One region of the Streptomyces sp. CA-251247 genome, then DNA from elsewhere that is predicted to be linked to it. Evidence: riboswitches for the same ligand, from Rfam matches in the RefSeq annotation. Region 1 holds a riboswitch; the other holds the start of a gene.
The links. Region 1 has a riboswitch for glycine ahead of gcvT (glycine cleavage system aminomethyltransferase GcvT). Riboswitches for the same ligand answer to the same signal wherever they lie in the genome.
Positions count from the first base shown of each region.

Region 2: linked by a shared signal. The riboswitch ahead of gcvP (aminomethyl-transferring glycine dehydrogenase) and the one ahead of gcvT (glycine cleavage system aminomethyltransferase GcvT) in region 1 are both predicted to bind glycine.

Region 1 covers NZ_CP191861.1:5,722,946-5,727,351, forward strand. Annotated here, with positions in the region: gene glyA (serine hydroxymethyltransferase) at 1-654, opposite strand, end outside; gene gcvH (glycine cleavage system protein GcvH) at 686-1,063, opposite strand; gene gcvT (glycine cleavage system aminomethyltransferase GcvT) at 1,122-2,237, opposite strand; glycine riboswitch at 2,387-2,484, opposite strand; gene ACQPWZ_RS25515 (AAA family ATPase) at 2,695-3,369, shown strand; gene ACQPWZ_RS25520 (enhanced serine sensitivity protein SseB) at 3,454-4,242, shown strand; gene ACQPWZ_RS25525 (enhanced serine sensitivity protein SseB C-terminal domain-containing protein) at 4,325-4,406, shown strand, end outside.
Region 2 covers NZ_CP191861.1:1,268,762-1,273,167, forward strand. Annotated here, with positions in the region: gene gcvP (aminomethyl-transferring glycine dehydrogenase) at 1-2,154, opposite strand, end outside; glycine riboswitch at 2,333-2,428, opposite strand; gene ACQPWZ_RS05505 (hypothetical protein) at 2,507-2,836, opposite strand; partial or broken gene ACQPWZ_RS05510 (DNA polymerase IV) at 2,836-4,304, opposite strand; gene ACQPWZ_RS05515 (MerR family transcriptional regulator) at 4,356-4,406, opposite strand, start outside.

The DNA of each region.
Region 1 (4,406 bases):
CGGCACCGGGTTGGGGTGCAGCCCGGCGGCGACGAGGCCCGCGAAGTGCGCCATGTCGACCATCAGGTAGGCGCCGACCTCGTCCGCGATCCGGCGGAAGGCGGCGAAGTCCAGCTGACGCGGGTACGCGGACCAGCCGGCCACGATCAGCTGCGGCTTGGACTCCTTGGCGAGCTTCTCGACCTCGGCCATGTCGACCTGGCCGGTGGCGTCGACGTGGTAGGGGACCACGTTGTAGAGCTTGCCGGAGAAGTTGATCTTCATGCCGTGGGTCAGGTGCCCGCCGTGCGCGAGGTTCAGACCCATGATCGTGTCGCCCGGCTTCAGCAGCGCGAACATCGCGGCCGCGTTCGCCTGGGCGCCCGAGTGGGGCTGGACATTGGCGTGCTCGGCGCCGAACAGCGCCTTGATGCGGTCGATGGCGATCTGCTCGACCACGTCGACGTGCTCACAGCCGCCGTAGTAACGGCGGCCGGGGTAGCCCTCGGCGTACTTGTTGGTGAGGACCGAGCCCTGGGCCTCCATGACCGCGACCGGAGCGAAGTTCTCCGAGGCGATCATCTCGAGGGTGGACTGCTGACGGTGGAGTTCGGCGTCGAGCGCAGCGGCGACGTCCGGGTCCAGTTCGTGAAGAGGGGTGTTCAGAGTCGACATCGCGGAATCACAGTCCCTGTCGTGAGGGTGGTCAGTTGCCGGAGAACTCGGTGTACTCGTCCGCGGAGAGCAGATCCTTCGGCTCCTCCGAGACGCGCACCTTGAAGAGCCAGCCACCCTCGAAGGGGGCCGTGTTCACCAGCGACGGGTCGTTGACGACGTCCTCGTTGGTCTCCGTGACCTCACCGCTGACCGGGGAGTACAGGTCGCTGACGGACTTGGTCGACTCCAGCTCACCGCAGGTCTCGCCCGCGGTCACCGTGTCGCCGACCTCCGGGAGCTGTACGTACACCACGTCGCCGAGCGCGTTGGCCGCGTGCTCCGTGATGCCGACCGCCGACACGCCGTTCTCGGCGGCCGTCAGCCACTCGTGCTCCTTGCTGTAGCGCAGCTGCTGGGGGTTGCTCATGGCCTGAATTCTCCTGTACGCGGGGGAGTGCTGGGGAACGAGGGGGGAGTGCGGACGATCACTTCTGGCGCTTGTAGAACGGCAGCGCGACGACCTCGTACGGCTCATGGGTACCGCGGATGTCGACCCCGACACCCTCCGTGCCCGGCGCCGCGTGGACCGCGTCCACGTAGGCCATCGCGATCGGCTTGCCGAGCGTGGGGCTCGGGGCGCCCGAGGTGACCTCGCCGACGACCTGGCCGCCGGCGACCACGGACATCCCGGCGCGCGGCACCCGGCGACCCTCGGCGATCAGACCGACGAGCTTGCGCGGCGGTGCGGTCTCGGCCCGCTCGGCGGCGGCCTGAAGCGCCTGACGGCCGACGAAGTCGCCGTCCTTCTCGAACTTCACGACCCGGCCGAGGCCGGCGTCGAAGGGCGTGAGCGCCGTGGTCAGCTCGTGCCCGTACAGCGGCATGCCCGCCTCCAGGCGCAGCGTGTCGCGGCAGGAGAGCCCGCACGGGATCAGTCCGGCCGGGGCGCCCGCCTCGGTCAGCGCCTGCCACAGCTTCTCCGCGTGCTGCGGCAGGGCGAAGAGCTCGAAGCCGTCCTCGCCGGTGTAGCCGGTACGGGCGATCAGCGCCGGGACGCCCGCGACGGTACCGGGCAGGCCCGCGTAGTACTTCAGCCCGTCGAGGTCGGCGTCGGTGAGCGACTGCAGGATGCCGGGCGACTCGGGGCCCTGGACCGCGATCAGCGCGTAGGCGTCGCGGTCGTCGCGGACCTCGGCGTCGAAGCCCGCGGCGCGCTCGGTCAGCGCGTCCAGCACGATCTGGGCGTTGCCCGCGTTGGCGACGACCATGTACTCGGTGTCGGCCAGGCGGTAGACGATCAGGTCGTCGACGATGCCGCCGTCCTCCTGGCAGATCATCGTGTAGCGGGCACGGCCGGTGCCCACAGTGCCGATGTTGCCGACGAGCGCGTAGTTCAGCAGGTCCACGGCCTGCGGGCCGGTGACGGTGATCTCGCCCATGTGGGAGAGGTCGAAGAGACCGGCCCGGGTGCGGACCGCGGTGTGCTCGTCGCGCTCACTGGCGTACCGCAGGGGCATGTCCCAGCCCGCGAAGTCGGTCATGGTCGCGCCCAGCGAGCGATGCAGGGCATCGAGGGCGGTGAGACGGGGGGAACTGGTCATGGATGTGACTCCCAGGGCATGGCCGGCGAGGACAATCCTCCCCATCTGTCATCGGAACCTGAGAGGTTCGTCCCGACCACACGTACTGGTGGACGTGACTTGCACCTTGGGTGGAGCCACTCGAACGCGGCTCGCTTTTCAGATCTGCCTCATCACACGCGGTACGGGGCCTGAGAGATTCAAGGGAGGGACTTGCTCCTTCGGCGCCCGGCGCACACAGTGGCCAGGACTCTCCCGCGTGGATTCAAGCGGCCGGTATGCAGTTGGCGGGCACATCATTGCACGCATCGCGCCAAAGGGCGTCCCCCCAGGCCGGAGGCCTCGGGGACGGAGTGGACGGCTCCGGAGCTTTCTGCGGACGGCGCGGCGCTCCTCAGCGGCAAATCGACCTCGTCGCATTACCATTTCTTTACGCTCCATGGGCAAGTGTGTGGGGTGACCCGACAGGGGGAGGGTGATGACTTTGCAGCAGTCCGGTGCATATGCGACCGCCGCGGGAGTGCCTGCGCCGCCGCAGGTACCCGCCCGAGAGACCGGCGACGTCCTGGGAGCGGCGCCCGTGCTGCGTGACCTGCGGGACCGCGCGGGGCGCAGCCCGCGCAGCCTGGGGTTCGCCGCGGGCGACGTCGTGGTGGTGTCGGGCCTGCCCGGCAGCGGGAAGTCCACGCTGATCAGGCGCGCGGCGAGCGGCCGGCGGATCGACTCCCAGGACACGCGGGACCGCTGGGACGCGAGGATGCCGAGACTCCTCCCGTACGCCGTCTACCGCCCCTTCGTGCGGCTCGCCCACTACGCGGGCCTGCGCCGGGCCCTGCGCTCCGGCGAGAGCGTGGTCGTGCACGACTGCGGAACCCAGACCTGGGTGCGGCGCTGGCTGGGCCGGGAGGCGCGGCGCCGCGGCAGTGCGCTCCACCTCGTCCTCCTCGACGTCTCTCCGGGGATCGCCCGCCAGGGACAGCGCGAGCGGGGCCGCGGGGTGTCCGGTTACGCCTTCGCCCGGCACCAGCGTGCCGTGGGCCGGCTGATCGGCGACGCGGAGGCCGGGAAGCTGCCCGCCGGCTGCGCCTCGGCGGTGCTGCTCGACCGGGACGCGGCGACCGTGCTGTCACGGGTCGGTTTCGGCGAGGAGTGATCGTCCGGCCCCGTCCCCGGCCCGGCCGGCGCGCACATTAGGGTCGGGGGAAGCACAGAGGAGAGCCGGGGGAGAGACCAGCACATGACCATTCCGGGACAGGCGCATCCGCATCCGTCCGGCGGCTGGCCGGCGAACGAGCTCGAAGAGGTGCTCGGCGCCTCGCTCGGCAACCCGGCCGCCGGGGGCCGGCTCGTGGAGGTCCTCGGCCGCAGCTTCCTCTGGGTGCCACTGCCCAACGGCGGCGGCCCGGACAGTCCGAACCTCGATCTGCCCACCACGGAGATCGAGGGTCAGGCGTATGTGCCGGTCTTCAGCTCCGAGCACCAGTTCCTGACCTGTGTGGGCAGCCACATGCCCTTCACCGTGGCGCCCGCGCGCGAGTTCGCCCGCGGGCTGCCCCCGCAGCTCGGCATCGCCGTCAACCCGGGCGGTGTCGTCGGCACACCGCTGCCGCCGTCCGCCGTGGCGGAGCTCTGCCGGGCCGGACGGCACGAACCGGGCGACGCGCAGGCCGGCGCAGGCGCGCCGAGCGGCGGGCGGGTGCGGCTGTTCGAGCCGGACTGGCAGGAGGAGCCCGTCGACTTCCTGGCCGCCGCGGCCGGTGAGTTCCAGGAGTCCGGAGTCGTCGTCACCGCCCGGCGGGCGCTCGCGTCCATCGAGGGCGATCCGCCCACCCTGTTCATCGGTGTGCAGCTGTCCGGCTGGGACGCGGTCGGCAGCAACGCGCCCATGGACGCCCTCGGTCGGGCGCTCGGCCGGGTCCAGGTCGGCTGGCCGGTCAGCCTCGTCCTGCTGGACGTCGCCCAGGACCCCGTCGCCGACTGGATGCTGGCGCGGGTGCGGCCGTTCTACCAACGAGAGCACGTGTAGTCGTCAAGTCGGTGTCGAAACGGCCGATTAAGCTGGTTTCATGGCCTGCTGAATCGTGATGCGAAGAGGGGCGGAACCCAGAGTGAGTGCGTCAGGCACCGCGGCGGCCGGGCAGGTCGAGCACATGCTGCGCCAGGTGACTCCCGGACGCTACGACGCGTACG
Region 2 (4,406 bases), 4.5 Mb from region 1:
GCCGCCGCCGTGCGGGATGCAGAAGGTCTTGTGCAGGTTCAGGTGCGAGACGTCGCCGCCGAACTTGCCCGGCTTCGCGAGGCCGACCAGCGCGTTGAGGTTGGCACCGTCGACGTACACCTGACCGCCGGCCTCGTGGACCTGGGCGCAGATGTCGGCGACGTGCTCCTCGAAGACGCCGTGCGTGGACGGGTAGGTGATCATCAGCACCGACAGCTCGTCGCGGTACTGCTCGATCTTGGCGCGCAGGTCCTCGACGTCGATCTCACCGTCGTCGGCGGTCTTGACCACGACGACCTTCATGCCGGCCATGACGGCGCTCGCGGCGTTGGTGCCGTGGGCGGACGACGGGATGAGGCAGACGGTGCGCTGGTCGTCGCCGTTGGCGCGGTGGTAGGCGCGGACCGCGAGCAGTCCGGCCAGCTCACCCTGCGAACCCGCGTTGGGCTGGATGGAGACGCTGTCGTAGCCGGTGACCTCGGCGAGACGCTCCTCCAGCTCGCGGATGAGCGTCAGATACCCGGCCGCCTGGTCGACGGGGGCGAAGGGGTGCATCTGCCCGAACTCGGGCCAGGTCACCGGCTCCATCTCGGTGGTCGCGTTCAGCTTCATGGTGCAGGAGCCGAGCGGGATCATGCCGCGGTCCAGCGCGTAGTCACGGTCGGCGAGGCGGCGCAGGTAGCGCAGCATCGCCGTCTCGGAGCGGTTCTGGTGGAAGACCGGGTGCGTGAGGTACTCGTCGGTGCGCAGCAGGGAGTCCGGCAGGGTGTCCGCGACGGCCGCGTCCAGCGCCTCGATGTCGGCGTCGACGCCGAAGGCGCCCCACACGGCGGTCAGCTGCGCACGGTTCGTGGTCTCGTCGCAGGCGAGGGAGACGTGGTCGGCGTCGACGAGGTGCAGGTTCACCCCGCCCTCACGGGCGGCGTGCAGCACGTCGGCCGCCTTGCCCGGCACGCGGACGGTGAGCGTGTCGAAGTACGCGCCGTGGACGACCTCCACGCCGCCGGCCCGCAGGCCCTCGGCGAGCAGCGTCGCGTAGCGGTGGGTGCGCCGGGCGATCGTCCGCAGGCCCTCGGGCCCGTGGTAGACGGCGTACATGCCCGCCATGACCGCGAGCAGCACCTGCGCGGTGCAGATGTTGCTGGTGGCCTTCTCCCGGCGGATGTGCTGCTCGCGGGTCTGCAGCGCGAGGCGGTAGGCCCGGTTGCCGTCCGCGTCCACGGAGACGCCGACGAGCCGTCCCGGCAGGCTGCGGGCGAACTTCTCGCGCACCGCCATGTAACCGGCGTGCGGTCCGCCGAAGCCCATCGGAACGCCGAAGCGCTGCGTGGTGCCCACCGCGATGTCCGCGCCGAGGTCACCGGGCGAGGTGAGCAGGGTCAGCGCCAGCAGGTCCGCGGAGACGGTGACGATCGCACCGAGCTCGTGCGCCTGCTCGATCACGGGCTTGATGTCGCGTACGACTCCCGAGGCGCCCGGGTACTGCAGCAGGACGCCGAAGACGCCCCGCTCGGCGATCTCGGCCGGAATGCCGTCGTGCAGGTCGGCGGTGACGACCTCGACACCGGTCGGTTCCGCGCGGGTCTCGATCACCGCGAGGGTCTGCGGCAGGACGTCGGCGTCGATGAGGAACACGCCGTTCTTGACCTTGCCCACGCGGCGGGCGAGCGACATGGCCTCGGCGGCGGCGGTGCTCTCGTCGAGCAGCGAGGCGCCCGAGGTGGGCAGGCCCGTCAGCTCGGCGACCATGGTCTGGAAGTTCAGCAGGGCTTCGAGCCGGCCCTGGGAGATCTCGGGCTGGTACGGCGTGTACGCGGTGTACCAGGCCGGGTTCTCCATGACGTTGCGCAGGATGACCGGCGGCGTGAACGTGCCGTAGTAGCCGAGGCCGATCATCGGCGCCAGGACCGTGTTGCGGTCGGCGAGGGTCCGCAGCTCGGCAAGGACCTCGGGCTCGGTGCGCGCCTCGGGCAGCGCGAGCGCCTCGGCGTTCTTGATGACGTCGGGAACCGCGGCCGCGGTGAGCTCGTCGAGCGAGCCGTATCCCACCTGGGCCAGCATCTTGGCCTGCGCCTCGGCGTCGGGTCCGATGTGGCGCTGCTCGAAGGGGGTGCCTCGCTCCAGCTGTGCGAGCGGAATGCGGTTGGCGGTCATGATGGAGGCCTCCTGGTCTGACGCGACCTGCGAGGGGCACCACGGCGCGGGTACCCGGACGGCCTCCCCCTCTGTCATCTCAACCTGAGAGCTTCACCGGATCCCCACGCGGGAACCCGGCTTTCACCGTCGGTGAGAGCGGATGCCGTCCGACGCCCGCCCTGCTTTCCAGAGTGACCTCGTCCGTGCGGTACAGGGTGCCTGAGAGATTCCGGGGAGGATTTGCTCCTTCGGCGCCACCGTTGCTTCCGGTGGACTCTCCCGCACGGGGTCAGCAGCCGTTAGTCAGCGTACCAGCGCGTCCTCTCGTCGATCGCTCAAGTGGCCGACACCCTCGATGTGCACTTTCGTATCATTTACGGAGCAGTTGCGACCTCTTGGAGGGACCGTGCAGACCGACATCGATCCGCGCAGCCTGATCGGCCGCAAGGCGTTCGACCGCAACGGGGCCAAGATCGGGACTGTGGACGAGGTGTATCTCGACGATGCCACCGGCGTACCCGAATGGGCGGCCGTCCGCACCGGGCTCTTCAGCAGGGACGCTTTCGTCCCTCTGGAGCCGAGCGAGTTCGTCGACAACGGACTGCGGGTGCCGTACGAACGCGCGTTGATCAAGGACGCCCCCGATTTCGGAGTGGGCCGCCATCTCTCGCCGGAGCAGGAGCTTCAGCTCTACCACCACTACGGGCTCGATCTCTCGACTCCGCCGGACACCCCCGCGCCCTCGTCCGGCGACCGCTCCTTCGGCCGTGTCGCCGGCCAGGAGGACTGATCCCCCTCGGGGGAGTCACCAGTGGCAGCGGGTCGGACAGCTCCAGGTCCGGGTCGTCGACCCGGAAGGTGCGGACGCGTCCCGGCGGTGAGGTCGGTTCCTCGAACCGGACGGTGACCCGCCCGATCCCGCTCCCCTGCACCCACCCCGGCCCCAACTGCGCATGCCGTACGTCGTGGCCCGCGGGCCAGCGTCGCTCGGCGAGAGCCGCCGCGGGCTCCGGCTCCGGCGGTTTCTCGTCCCGGTACGGCAGCACAGCATCAACCGCCTCGCCCTCGGCCGGCTCTCCCGCGCTCTCACCGGCGGCAGCGGCCTGTGCGAAGAGATCCTCCTGTGTGTAGTCCGCAAGGCCCGTCACGCCCACGCCGAGCAGCCGCACCCCGCCCGTGGTGTCGACGGACTCCAGCAGCCTCCCCGCCGCTTCCCGCACGACGGCGGGGTCGTCCGTGGGCCCGCGGAGCGTCTCGGAGCGGGTGAGGGTGGAGAAGTCGAAGCGCCGGACCTTCAGCACGATGGTGCGGCCCGAGTGCCCCGAAGCCCTCAGCCGGTGCACGCACCGGTCGGCGAGCCGCTCCACCTCGACCCTGATCCGGACGCGGTCGTGCAGATCGACGTCGAAGGTGTCCTCCACCGACACGGACTTGGTGTCCCGCTCGGCCACGACGGCCCGGTCGTCGTGCCCGAGCGCCATGCGGAACAGGGACGCACCGTGCGCCTTGCCGAGCAGCCGCACCAGTTCGTCCTCGCCCGCCTCGGCCAGATCCGCGCACGTGGTCATGCCCGCCCTGCGCAGATGCTCTCCCGTGGCCGGCCCCACGCCCGGCAGCGTGCGCACGGACATCGGCCCGAGCAGCTCACGCTCCGTGCCTGGCTCGATGAGCACCAGGCCGTCCGGCTTGGCCTGCTCCGAGGCGATCTTGGCGAGCATCTTGGACCCGGCGAGGCCGACCGAGCCGGTCAGTCCCGTGCCGGCGCGGATGGCCGCACGCAGCTGCTCACCGGTGGCCCGGGCGGACGCGGTGTCGTCCGCCGCACCGCCCGCCTCCAGATCCACAAAGGCCTCGTCCAGGCTCAGCGGCTCCACGAGCGGCGACAGCCGCCCCAGCAGCTCCATGACCTGCTCGCTGATCGTGCGGTAGAGCGAGAAGCGGGGCACGAGATACGCGGCGTTCGGTGCGAGCCGTCGGGCCTGGGCCATCGGCATCGCCGAATGGACCCCGAAGCGTCTCGCCTCGTACGAACAGGTGGCGACGACTCCGCGCGGACCGAGACCGCCGACGATCACGGGCTTTCCGCGCAGACTCGGCTTCGCCGCCTGCTCGGCGGCGGCGAAGAAGGCATCCATGTCCAGATGCAGGATCGTCGGCGCGGATCTCACATCTCCGATGCTGCCCTACGCCACTGACAAAGGGGCCGCTTCCCGGTGTGCTCAGACCGCCCGGTCGCGTCGGCGTCTGGCCAGCTCGTCGGCCGGGTTGTG